Regions from separate parts of the Streptomyces coelicoflavus genome, predicted to be linked through region 2. Evidence: riboswitches for the same ligand, from Rfam matches in the RefSeq annotation. Region 2 holds a riboswitch; each other region holds the start of a gene.

Region 1 (4,269 bases), 2.6 Mb from region 2:
GACGAGGATGTGGGCATGATCGGGCGTCCGCGTGCATCCGCGTACGGGTTCGAGCGCACTCACTACGTCCTCGTTCGGAAGCGGTCGCGGGTGAGTCGGACGGGTGCGGTGTCCGTATTCTCTGATCATGGACCGCACCGCATATTCACTCGTCGCCACCGACCTGGACGGCACGCTGCTCCGCGGCGACGACACCGTCTCCGAACGGTCGCTGGCCGCGCTGGCGCGCGTCGCCGGGGCGGGTGCGCGGCACCTGGTGGTGACGGGGCGGCCGGCCCCCCGGGTGCGTTCCCTGCTCGACCGCCTCGGCTGCCGGGGGCTCGCGGTGTGCGGCCAGGGCGCGCAGGTGTACGACGCCGGCGCGCACCGGATGCTGTGGTCGGTCACCCTGGACCGGGAGCTGGCCGAGACCGCCCTCGGCAAGATCGAGGCCGAGGTGGGGCAGGTGCACGCCGCCGTCGACCAGGACGGGGTCGACGGGCTGACGCTCATCGAGCCGGGCTACCTGATGCCCCACCCCACCCTGCCCGCGGTGCGTGTGGAGCGGCGCGAGGAGCTGTGGGCCACGCCGATCAGCAAGGTGCTGCTGCGCCACCCCGACCTGACCGACGACGAGTTGGCGGCGACGGCGCGTGCGGTGGTCGGTTCCCTCGCGACGGTCACCATGTCGGGGCCGGGGACGGTGGAGCTCCAGCCGTGCGGCATCACCAAGGCGACCGGCCTGGCGCTGGCCGCCGAACACCTGGGCCTTCGGCGGGAGCGGACGATCGCCTTCGGGGACATGCCCAACGACATCCCCATGTTCCAGTGGGCGGCCCACGGCGTCGCCATGGCCGGCGCCCACCCCGAACTCAAGGCGGTGGCCGACGAGGTCACCACGACGAACGAGGACGACGGCGTGGCCGTCGTCCTCGAGAGGATCTTCGGTACTTCTTAGTCACCGCGGTACTGGCGCGTTATTCCCGCGGTACTCCCGCAGTACTGGCGCGGCGCTCCCGCGGCACCAACGCGGCGGTACGGCTTGGTACGCGCCGCAGCGGCTCAGTACGCGCTGAAGACGTTGTCCATCGAGCCGTAGCGGTCGGCCGCGTAGTTGCAGGCGGCGGTGATGTTGGCGACCGGGTCGTACGGGTCCCAGGAGGTGCCGGGCACGTGGTACGCCTGGAAGGTCGGGTCGATCACCTGGAGCAGGCCCTTGGACGGGGTGCCGTTGATGGCGTTGATGTCCCAGTTGTTGATGGCGAGCGGGTTGCCGGACGACTCCCGCATGATGTTGCGGTAAATGCCGTCGTAGGTCCCGGGGATGCCGTGCTGCGCCATGATGTCGAGCGACTCGCGGATCCAGCCGTCGAGGTTGTCCGGGTACGACGTCGCCGTGGCGGCGGTCGTGGTCGTGGTCGTGGCGGCGGCCGGGGTGGCCGCGGACGCGGTGGCGGCGCCGATGAGCGGCAGCGCGAGCACCGCGGCACCGGTGCCGGCCACGGCGAGCTTGCGGGCGAGGCGGCCGGTACGGGCGTGACGGTTCTGACCGTTGGCAGACATGCGGTGTCCCTCTCCTGACGCCTGCGAGGTGAGCTGTCGGGTTCGGGCGGGGAGGTGCCCGGCCGTGCCCTGACGGGTACGGCTTCACCCCGAGCCGCTCCGGTGGTGACCGGTGCGGCGACTTACCTGGGTCCCCCGCTCCTGCCTGCGAGTTTGTTGGGTGGATGACTGTGCGACGGGCGGTGGCAGGATTCGGCGTCCACCCGACAGGCCGGGAACGTATGCGAGAGCACATGTCCGGAACAAGTGCAGGAATCACCTAACGTGCCTGTTGACCTTGGTCTGAGCTGTTTGAGGCTCTTGATCCTTTGCTGCTGCCAAGCCCCAACTGGCTTGCGGGGCAAAGGGAGGGCACAGGTTGTGGCGAGGTTGCCTGGGGGCGGATCGGAGTGAGCCAACTCACTGGCCTCAACAAGCACGGCAAAACGGGCATTAACCTCAATCATTCGCCAACCGGCCACGAGCGGGGACGGCTTCGGGTGTCGGGCGAAGAGGAGGGGGAAGCGGGAGTGGAGGGTGGCGCGGAGGGCGGAGGGAGCGGAGGGGCGTGGGCGCGGCGCTGCGGGCGTGGGTGCGGATGTGAGCGCGGGTGTGGATGTCGATTGGGTGACGTTCTCGGAGTGCGGGCCGTTGGGGGGAGTGATGGGATCTTGGACGGCGGTTTCCGGCCTGGCCGCCGCCCCGGGTTCGACCCCGCTCCCTCTGGCGATATCTATCAAAATCTGCTCATATCACCTGATCAAAAACATACCGTTCATGATCCGATACCGACCGGCCTGTAACCGTGGGCGCTAGCGGTGATCGAAACGTGACCGGATACGCTGACTTGAGTGGTGGCAGCGACCTATCGACAAACCAGGTAATCGCCAGTAGACACCAGCAGACAGGAGACCCCTCGTGACCGTCGTCGGGCCGTTCGGGCTGAGCGTGCGGGACCAGGCTCTGGAAGCCGATGTCCAGGCCGGATTGGTTGCTGTCGAGGAAGGGTTGCTTGAGGCAACCAAAAGCGAGGTGCCGTTCATCACGGAGGCCGCCCAGCACCTGGTGCGGGCCGGCGGGAAACGGTTCCGGCCGCTGCTGGTGATGCTCTCGGCCCAGTTCGGCGACCCCTACGCGCCCGGGATCGTGCCCTCGGCCGTGGTCGTGGAGCTGACCCACCTCGCCACGCTCTACCACGACGACGTGATGGACGAGGCCGCCGTGCGGCGCGGGGTGTCCAGTGCGAACACCCGCTGGGGCAACTCGGTCGCGGTCCTCACCGGTGACTTCCTCTTCGCCCGCGCCTCGCAGATCCTCGCCGACCTCGGGCCCGAGGCGGTCCGCGTGCAGGCCCTCGCGTTCGAGCGGCTGGTCACCGGTCAGATCCTGGAGACGGCGGGGCCGCAGGACGGCCGCGACCCGGTCGACCACTACCTCGACGTGCTGGGCGGCAAGACGGGCTCGCTGGTGGCGGTCTCCTGCCGGTTCGGCGCGATGATGTCCGGCGCCGACGAGACGGTGGTGGACGTGCTGACCCAGTACGGAGAGCGGCTCGGCGTCGCCTTCCAGCTCGCGGACGACGTCCTGGACATCGCCTCCGACTCCGACGAGTCCGGCAAGACGCCCGGCACGGACCTGCGCGAGGGCATCCCCACCCTTCCCGTACTGCGGCTGCGCGAGCGGGCGGCCCGGCTGGGGCTCGCCGAGGACCTCGCCCTGTGCGAGCTGCTCGACTCCGACCTGAGCGACGACGCCCGGCATGCCGAGGCGCTGCGCCTGCTGCGCGCCCACCCCGCGCTGGAGCAGGCCCGCCGGGACACCGTCCGGTACGCCAAGGAGGCCCGCGCCGCGCTGGCCCCGCTGCGGGAGTGCGACGCGAAGGCCGCGCTGGTGGAGCTGTGCGACGCGGTGGTCCACCGGGCCGGGTGACCACCCCGCCGCCCCGCCGACCACCGCCCCCGCGCGGCGTGCGCGTCTGCCGCGTGCCGTCGGAACGCGTGCCGTCTGCGGCGTGCCGTCCGTCGGGTGCCGTCCGCCGGGCGCCGTACCCGACCCCTACGGGCAGGCGGAGCCGCCGCCCCTCCGTGTCATCCCGCAGGAGTACGCGGAGTTGAGCCCGCGGTCTGACGCTTGTGCTCCCCCGATTTGGTCAGATGGACACCACGGAAAAACACCAATCCTCACCGATTCGGGTGAGAATGGCGGCTGACGGGTGAACAAGTGCGAGGTCGCGAGACAGCCGCCGCCGACGACGGAGGTAGGGCACACATGGCACCGATCGATTCCGACGACAACAGGACCGCCGGGGAGGGCGAGGAGCCGCGCGCCGGACGGCGCAAAGCCGCGCGGTACGTCGTCCCGGTCGCGGTGGTGGGAGTGGCGGCCGCGACGATCGGGCTCGTGCCCGCGCTCGCCGACTCCGGGGACCCCGACCTGCCGAAGGTCACCGCGGAGCAGCTCATCGAGAAGATCGCCCAGTCGGACGTGCAGCAGCTGTCCGGCACGGTGCGCATCAACACCGACCTGGGCCTGCCGGACCTCGGCGGCCTGGAGAGCGGCCTGATGTCCGGAGGTCCGGGTTCCGGCGGGGACGGCGAGGGCTCAGCCGCCGACCCGTCGGCCAAGCTCACCGCGCTGGTGTCGGGCAGCCACACGCTGCGCGTCGCGGCCGACGGCCCCGACCGGCAGAAGCTCTCCCTCATGGAGAACGCCGCCGAGTACAGCCTGATCCACAACGGCAAGGACGTC
Region 2 (4,269 bases):
CGCCGGGCCGCGGCATGCAGGCCCTGCGCGTCCAGGTGCCGTACGGCTCCCAGGGCGACGTGGTGCGGGTGCACCCCGGCGAGGAGTGGCTGCACGTCCTCAGGGGCCGGTTGCGACTGCGTCTCGGGGACACCGAGCACCGGCTCACCGCGGGGGACAGTGCCCACTTCGACTCGATGACCCCGCACCGGATCGCGGCCCAGGACCCCGACGGGGTCGAGCTGCTCTTCGTCCACACCCTGCTGCAGAGCCCGACGGCCGCGCTGTGCCTCGGCCCGACCCCTGGAGAGACGCCATGAGTGCCATCGAGGACAAGTTCCCGCGCGCCCTGTGGGTGCGGCTGGTCATCTACATCGCCCTGGGGCACGTCTTCGGCGGCTTCCTCTACCTGCTGTTCGAGGTGGGCGCCAAGTAGCGCCGTCCGGCCGTCCGCGAGCGGGTGGCTCAGTCCAGCATCCGCTCGCGCAGCCGCTCCCGGGTCTGCGGAGTGAGCCGGAGACCCTTCTCCAGGTAGGCGTCGACGCCGCCCCACGTCTCCTCGACGGTCTCGAAGGCCGCCGCCAGGTACTCGGCGCGCGCGTCGAACAGGGGGCTGAGCAGCTCCATGACCTCGGGTGAGTACGCCGAGGCCGCGGAGCCGCTGCGGTGCACCTTGTAGCGGCGGTGCGCGGCGTTCGACTTCAGGTAGTCCTCGACGAGGGCCTCGCGCTCGACGCCCAGGGCGAGCAGGGTGACGGCGATCGACAGGCCCGCGCGGTCCTTCCCGGCCGCGCAGTGCATCAGCGCGGGGACGCTGTCCTCGGCGAGCGCGTGCAGGATCCGGGAGTGCTCCGCCGTGCGCTCCGTCATGATGAGGCGGTAGGAGTTGATCATCCGGTCGGCGCCCTTGCCGTCCGCCAGGATGCCCCGCAGCTGGTCGAGGTCTCCGTCACGGACCATCTTCCAGAACTCGGCGCCGTCGGCCGGGTCGCTCAGCGGCAGGTTCACATTGCGCACGCCCGGCAGCTCGACGTCCGGGCCGTCGAGCTTCTGGTCGGCCGCGTTGCGGAAGTCGAAGATCGTGTGCAGGCCCAGCGAGGTCAGGAACGCGGCGTCCTCGCCGGTGGCGTGCGCGAGGTGGCCGCTGCGGAACAGCACCCCCTGCCGCACCCGCCGGCCGTCCACGGTCGGCAGTCCGCCCACGTCCCGGAAGTTGCGCACACCGGTCAGCTCGGGTTCGGTCGACGGGACCTGCTGCGTCACGGGGGCTCCTCCCACTCCGCCCCGCCGTCGCTGCTCGCCGGCGGGCACCACTCGACGATACGGCATGACCGGCCGGCGAAAGCCGCTTCAAGAGGGCCATTGTGGGCCGGTAAAGGCATTCTGTCCGAATTGGCGCTTTGGTAATAACTGGCCCTGAAATGGCGGAGGGTGGATAAGGGGCGCGTGAGCAGCGTCATATCCGTGACCGAGCGTTGTCCGTCATGTTCACGTAATGCGGCTGGTTCTCAAGGGTATTCAGGGAAAGCAGTGGGTCGGAAATCGACGCAGGGTCACCGGTTTTTTCATAAAGGATCAATCGAAACGCCTGTCGCCGGAACCTCGCGCTTGTCCCTGTGCGTCCTGGTCCCTTACGTTCACCACCGATCCGGACGGACGCCTAATCCTGCCGCCGACCGGAGCCCGCACTCATCCACCACCCGTACACGGCAGGAGCGGGGGACCCACAGGTAAAACTGCCTGTTCCGGTTCCCGGAACGGCTTGGGGTAAAGCCGCGTTTCGGCGCGGCCGGGCATCTCCAGCCCGCACCCGACAGCTCACCTCGCAGGCGCCGGAGAGGAATTCGCCATGCCCGCGAAGGGTAAGCACCGCCGTACCAGGGCCATGCGCCTGACCCGCACCATCGCCGTCGCCGGAACCGGTGGCGCCGCGCTCGCGCTCCCGCTGCTGGGTGCCGCCTCCGCCAACGCCGCCCCCGCGCACTCCGTTTCCGAGCAGGCCGTGCAGTCCATTCCGACGTCGGCCAAGAAGTCCGCCGCGAGCAGCTCCGACAAGAACGCGGACTCCCGGACGTACACCGTGAAGAGCGGTGACTACCTTTCGAAGATCGCCGACGAGCAGCACGTCGACGGCGGCTGGAAGAAGCTCTACGCGGACAACCGCGAGGCCGTCGGTTCCGACCCGTCGCTGATCCACCCCGGTCTCGAGCTCGCGATCGGCGGCCAGGCCGCCAAGTCGTCGGCGCCGTCCGCCGCGCAGTCGCAGAAGCCGGCCGAGAAGCCCGCCGCCGACAAGTCGACGGACGCCGAGAAGGCCTCCTCGGACGACTCCGGCTCCTCGGAGTCCTCGGAGGCCACGGACACCGGCGCCCAGTCCGCGGGCACCACCAGCGGTTACACCTCCCCCGTCGCGGGCGGCACCGTCGGTACCCCGTACCACCAGTCGGGCAGCATGTGGTCCAGCGGCTACCACACCGGCACCGACTTCGTCGTCCCGACCGGCACCTCGCTGAAGGCCGTCGGCGCGGGCACCGTCGTCTCGGCGGGCTGGGGCGGCGCGTACGGCAACCAGGTCGTCATCCAGCTCGCCGACGGCCACTACGCCCAGTACGCCCACCTCTCCTCGCTCTCCGTCTCCGCCGGTCAGTCGGTGACGGCGGGTCAGCAGGTCGGCCTCTCGGGTGCCACCGGCAACGTGACCGGCCCGCACCTGCACTTCGAGATCCGCACCACGCCGGACTACGGCTCGGACATCGACCCGATCGCGTTCCTGCGCTCGCACGGCGTCTCCGTCTGACGTCCGGCTCCGCGCAGCCACCGTGCCCCGAAGGCCGGACCCCGATCCCCGGGTCCGGCCTTCGGCGTACCCGGGCCTCGGTGTACCCGGTCTTCGGTGTACGACGCCTTCGGAGTACCGCGCCGTATTCCGGAATTGACGAACACTTTAGGCGTGGCCTTTCTCACCGACCGTCAACCCCTTCCTACGGTCGCGTAGGTCACATTCCAAGGTGAATCATGGGCCGACGTGGCAGACGATTCGAAGAGTGACAGCAGAGCAGTGATCGGGTCGTACGTGGCGGTGGGGGACAGCTTCACCGAGGGCGTCGGCGACCGCGGCCCGGACGGGGATTTCGTCGGCTGGGCCGACCGACTGGCCGTACTGCTCGCGGACCGGCGCCCCGAGGGCGACTTCACGTACACGAACCTCGCCGTGCGCGGCAGGCTCCTCGACCAGATCGTGGCGGAACAGGTCCCGCGGGCCGTCGCCCTCGCACCGGACCTGGTCTCGTTCGCGGCGGGCGGCAACGACATCATCCGGCCCGGCACCGACCCCGACGAGGTCGCCGAGCGGTTCGAGCTGGCGGTGGCCGCGCTGACCGCCGCGGCCGGCACCGTCCTGGTGACCACCGGCTTCGACACCCGTGGGGTGCCCGTCCTCAAGCATCTGCGCGGCAAGATCGCCACGTACAACGGGCACGTCCGGGCCGTCGCCGACCGGTACGGCTGCCCGGTGCTCGATCTGTGGTCGCTGCGGAGCGTCCAGGACCGCAGGGCGTGGGACGCCGACCGGCTGCACCTGTCGCCGGAGGGCCACACGCGTGTGGCCCTCCGCGCCGGACAGGCCCTGCGCCTGCCGGTCCCGGCAGACCCGGACCAGCCCTGGCCGCCCCTTCCGGCCCGCGGCACGCTGGACGTGCGGCGCGACGACGTGCACTGGGCGCGCGAGTACCTGGTCCCGTGGATCGGACGCCGACTGCGCGGCGAGTCGTCGGGCGACCACGTCACGGCCAAGGGAACGCTGTCGCCGGACGACATCAAGACGCGGATCGCCGCGGTGGCCTGAGGGCCGGAGGAGGGGAGCGGGCGGCCGGTGCCCGCGCGGCGTCCCCTAGGGCGTGTATCAGAAGTGGATCTTGTGCCACCGCGTAGTCGGTGCCCCCTCCTCGTCATATGACGCTGCTCAGGCATCGGCCTCGGTCTCTCGACGGTCCCGGTCGCGGCCGCGACGGCCGTGCGGTCGGAGGCAAGGACCGGTTATGTACTGCCGTTATCCAGCGGACGCGGCGGACGTCGGCGCTTCAGTTCTCAGTTCTCCTGAGGCGAGTCCGCTTCGTCGTGTTCGGAGAAGACCTCGCGTGCGACGGCGTAGCTTTCGAACGCGCGAGCCACACCCGCGTAGACGGCCATCTGGATGAAGGCTTCGACGATCTCCTCTTTGGTCACGCCGTTGTGCAGAGCGATACGCAACTGACCCCGGAGCGGCTCGAGGATGCCCAGGCTCGCTGTGAT
Region 3 (4,269 bases), 3.6 Mb from region 2:
TTCCTGCGGCAGCGCGGGCGCCGGGGCAGGGCGGGCGCCGACTTCACCGTACGGGAGCGCCAACTCCTCGACGCCCTGTGGAGCCTGCGAGGCGTGGCCCGTCCGGCGCTGGACCACGCCGCCCGGGCCACCGCACCCCCGGCGCCCGCGCCGCGGCCGGTGCCCCCGTGGGCGTACGGGTACGGCTACGGGGCGCAGGGTGCGTACGGGTACGCGACGGCGCACCCCCCGTACCGGCCGTACGGCCCGCACCCGCCGCACCACCCGCAGGCGCCGCACGCCCCGTACCCGCAGTACGCGCCGCCCTCTCCGCAGCACGCGCCGTACACGCCGCCCGGCCCCTACCGGCCGTAGGCCCGCGTCGTCCGGCCGCCCCTCAGGCGGACGCCCGTGTGAGCCGCTCGGCCTCGTCCTCCGTCAGGTTCAGCTCGGCCACGCCCAGCAGTGCCGGCAGTTGCTCCACCGTGCGCGCGGAGGCGATCGGGGCCGCCACCGTCGGCCGGCCGGCCAGCCAGGCGAGGGCGACCGTGGCGACGGGAGCGTCGTGGGCCTCGGCGATCTCGTCCAGGGCGGCGAGCACCCGGCGCCCGCGCTCGCTCTCCAGGTGCTTGGCGGCACCGCCGGCCCGCGGGCTGTCCACGGCCGTGCCGGGGCGGTACTTGCCGGTGAGGAAGCCGGCCGCGAGGGCGTAGTACGGGACGGCGGCGAGACCGGTCCGCTCGGCGAGGTCGCCGAGTCCGCCCTCGTAGGTGTCGCGGGAGACCAGGTTGTAGTGCGGCTGGAGGGCGACGTACCGGGCCAGGCCCTCGCGGTCGGAGAACTCCAGGGACGCCGCGAGCCGCTCGGCGGAGATGTTGGAGGCGGCGATGTGCCGCACCTTGCCGGCCCTCACCAGCTCGTCGAGGGCGCCGATGATCTCCTCGACCGGCACCTCGGGCTTGTCGAAGTGGGTGTAGTAGAGGTCGATGTGGTCGGTGCCCAGGCGGCGCAGCGAGGCGTCGGCGGCGGCCCTGATGTTCGCGGCGGACAGGCCGGGGTACTCGGGGTGCTGGCTGACCTTGGTGGCGAGGACGACGTCGTCACGGTTGCCGCGGGCCGCGAGCCACTTGCCGAGGACGGTCTCGGACTCGCCGCCGCTGTTGCCGTCGACCCAGGCGGAGTAGGAATCGGCGGTGTCGACGAAGTTGCCGCCCGCCGCCGTGTAGGCGTCGAGGACGGCGAAGGACGTGTCCTGGTCGGCGGTCCAGCCGAAGACGTTGCCGCCGAGGGCGAGGGGGAAGACCTCGAGGTCGGAGGAGCCGAGCTTGCGCAGAGAAGTCATGTAGAGGATCAACGACCGCGGCGGAGCAGAGCATTCCGGCACCCGCGCAAAAACGCCGCAAACCGGCAGCCCTGACGTCGGGGGGTTGCCGTCAGGACCGCCGGGGCTCGGCGGGGCGGGTCAAGGGGCGAGGTGCCTCAGGGGGTGAGGCCCTTGCTCTGGAGCCAGGCCATCGGGTCGATGCCCGAGCCGTCGCCGGTGTGGACCTCGAGGTGCAGGTGGGCGCCGGTGACGTTGCCGGTGGCGCCGACGCGGCCGATGACGTCCCCGGTGGTGACCTTCTGGCCGACGCTGACGTTGATGGACGACTGGTGCGCGTACCAGAGTTCGGTGCCGTCGTCGAGGGTGAGCACGGTCTTGTAGCCGTACGAACCGTCCCAGCCGGCCGACGTGATCGTGCCGCTGTGCACCGCCTTGAGCAGGGTGCCCGTGGGGGCGGCGAAGTCGAGGCCGGTGTGGTGGCCGGAGGCCCACAGGGAGCCGGCCTGGTTGAAGGTCGAGGAGATCGTGTACGAGGAGGTCGGCAGCGTGAACTGCTTGGCCAGCTTCGCGAGCCGCTCGGCCTCGGCCTTCTTCGCGGCCTCCTCCTCCGCCTTCTTCTTGGCGGCGGCGGCCTTGGCCTCGGCCTCCTTCGCGGCCTTGGCGGCGGCTTCCTGGGCCTTCTTCTCGGCCGCGGCCTGCGCCTCGGCGGCGGCCTTGGTCTCGACCTGGGCCTGCTGCTGCTCGGCCTGCGCCATGATCCGGGCCCGCAGCGACTCACCGGCGCCGGCACCGGTGGAGTCCGCGCCCTGCGCGGTGTCCGCGGCGACGGCCTGGGTGATGCCGCTGAGCGGGGTGGCGGAACCCTCGGGCTCCGGCTCCTCGTCGCCGCCGGGCATGAGCGAGCCCACGTTCGGCAGGTCCGGCATGGAGATGGACACCGGCGGCTTGCCGGTCTGCGCGCTGGCCATGCCGCCCGCGCCGACGGCGGCTATGACGCCTACGCCGAGGACGGTGGAGCTGCGGGCGAGTCCGCCGCGCTGCTTGGCGACGCGGTGCCGGCCGCGCACGGGACGGATGGACTCCGCGGTGGGGTTCCACTCCTCCCAGGGGCCCTCTTCGGCGCGGGGGGCGTCGTAGCCGAAGGTGTCGGTGCCGTGCCCGGTGGGCACGTACGGGGCCTCGGGGGCAGGCCGGTTGGACGCCACGTGGGCGTACTCCTTTCCTTCCTTTCGCCTACCGGGTTAGCTGACGGGTTCGGAGCAGGAAGGTCTCCTACGGGTGTCTGCCGACCGTGTTTCCACGGTGCCAGACGCCCGATTCACCCCAATGTGGTGGTTCCCCGGTTCCCTTGCGGGATTCGGCGCGTGCGCACGGAGCCGCCTTCTGTGACGGCTGGGACGACCGCGCTGCGTTATCGAACGTTAATAGACGCGAGGCCCGGAATCCAAGCCGTTCCGCTTGATCATTAACGAAAACGGCCGGGACGCACCCCTCACGACCGGTGAAAACCGGACGAGTTGACCCGCCCTCAGTATTCCCCTTCACGCCACTTTCTTCTGACGGTGTATCAGTTGTTATGCGGAGGGGGGTCGGGCCGTCACGTCTCGTGACAATGATCATGGTCACCGCGCCGGGGCCGCCGTACGGCGAGCAGCGCCATGTCGTCCGCCATGCCGCCCCCGGAGTGCCGGCGCACGTCCTCGGCGAGGGTGTCGAGCAGCGTCACCGGATGCCGGAAGACATGGCCGGCCAGCCGCGTCTGCGGATCGTAGAACTCGCCCCTGGCGTCCCGGGCTTCGGTCAGCCCGTCGGTGTAGAGCAGCAGTGTGGCCCCACCGGGGAAGTCGGCCTCCTCCGCCCGGTCGGGCCACACGCCCAGGTCTCCCATGCCGAGCGGCAGCGCCGACTCGCGGGCGGGCAGCGTGTCCAGGGTCCCGTCGGAATACAGCAGCAGGGGTGGCGGATGGCCGCGGTTGACGATGCGTACGGTCCCGTCGCCGTGCGGGAGTTCGGCGAGGAGAGCGGTGGTGAAGCCCTCGAAGGCGTCCAGCCCGTCGCGCCGGGTGCCCTCGCGCGCCAGCGCCCGCTCCAGGCGCTGCGCCACCGCCTCCAGCGTCGCCTCCTGCTCGGCGGCCTCCCGGAAGGCGCCGATCACCACGGCGACGGCGGCGACCGCGCCCATGCCCTTGCCGCGCACGTCGCCGACGATGAGCCGGACGCCGCGGGCGCTGTCCTGCACGGCGTACAGGTCACCGCCGATGAAGGCGTCGGCCTGCGCGGCCTCGTAGCAGACGGCGATCTCGAAACCCCCGATGCGCTCGGCGGGTTCGGGCAGCACGGCGCGCTGGGCGGCCTCGGCGATCTCGCGGACGGAGACGAGACGCTCGCTGCTGCGCCGGACCATGCCGTTCACGAGGACGGCGAGCACGGCGACCGTCGCGATGGTGATCAGCTCGGTGAGGGAGTCGACGTAGTGGATGACGCCCTTGCCGATCTGCAGCCCGATGACCGACACGACCACGGCAACGCCGGTGAGCGCGGTGCCGCGCCGCGAGTAGAGCGGGGCGGCGACCAGGGGCGCGGCCGTGTAGAGGGGGCCGGCGGTGAAGTACCTCGGCGTGAAGATGTCGTACAGGATGGCGACGGCGATCAGCAGCACGGGGAGCGCGTGCACGAAGGCGCGTCCGTAGCCGGTCCGGCGGCGCGGCGGCGGGCCGGAGGGCGGCTCCTCGCCTCCGAGGCCCGGGTCGGGCACGGGATCACCGGGGAGCCGGCCGCCGGCCCTGGCGGCCACTCCCTCGTCGTCCACGTCACCAGGCCGCACCACTCGTCTCCCGCCACCCCGCACGTCCGCGCGCCGCTTGCCGTCCTGGACTCCAGGTTTCCGGGGACGGGGGCGGGTGGCGAGCGGTGAGGGGCCGACCGGATGACGGGCACGTCCGGGAGGAACGCAGCGGAAACGCACC

What was found. A riboswitch is a leader RNA that binds a small molecule or an ion and turns the genes downstream of it on or off. The one in region 2 is predicted to bind cyclic di-AMP.
Region 1: linked by a shared signal. The riboswitch ahead of OHA99_RS15295 (transglycosylase SLT domain-containing protein) and the one ahead of OHA99_RS03870 (LysM peptidoglycan-binding domain-containing M23 family metallopeptidase) in region 2 are both predicted to bind cyclic di-AMP.
Region 3: linked by a shared signal. The riboswitch ahead of OHA99_RS19850 (M23 family metallopeptidase) and the one ahead of OHA99_RS03870 (LysM peptidoglycan-binding domain-containing M23 family metallopeptidase) in region 2 are both predicted to bind cyclic di-AMP.

The regions. Positions count from the first base shown of each region.
Region 1 covers NZ_CP108218.1:3,462,708-3,466,976, reverse strand. The annotation lists gene OHA99_RS15300 (HAD family hydrolase) at 128-937, shown strand; gene OHA99_RS15295 (transglycosylase SLT domain-containing protein) at 1,042-1,542, opposite strand; cyclic di-AMP (ydaO/yuaA leader) riboswitch at 1,547-1,715, opposite strand; gene OHA99_RS15290 (polyprenyl synthetase family protein) at 2,440-3,450, shown strand; gene OHA99_RS15285 (LolA family protein) at 3,790-4,269, shown strand, end outside.
Region 2 covers NZ_CP108218.1:836,117-840,385, reverse strand. The annotation lists gene OHA99_RS03885 (helix-turn-helix domain-containing protein) at 1-299, shown strand, start outside; gene OHA99_RS03880 (DUF6126 family protein) at 296-415, shown strand; gene OHA99_RS03875 (tyrosine-protein phosphatase) at 445-1,242, opposite strand; cyclic di-AMP (ydaO/yuaA leader) riboswitch at 1,667-1,824, shown strand; gene OHA99_RS03870 (LysM peptidoglycan-binding domain-containing M23 family metallopeptidase) at 1,829-2,776, shown strand; gene OHA99_RS03865 (SGNH/GDSL hydrolase family protein) at 3,038-3,823, shown strand; gene OHA99_RS03860 (carboxymuconolactone decarboxylase family protein) at 4,066-4,269, opposite strand, start outside.
Region 3 covers NZ_CP108218.1:4,465,062-4,469,330, reverse strand. The annotation lists gene OHA99_RS19860 (PrsW family intramembrane metalloprotease) at 1-354, shown strand, start outside; gene OHA99_RS19855 (aldo/keto reductase) at 377-1,321, opposite strand; gene OHA99_RS19850 (M23 family metallopeptidase) at 1,459-2,508, opposite strand; cyclic di-AMP (ydaO/yuaA leader) riboswitch at 2,520-2,676, opposite strand; gene OHA99_RS19845 (PP2C family protein-serine/threonine phosphatase) at 2,901-4,112, opposite strand.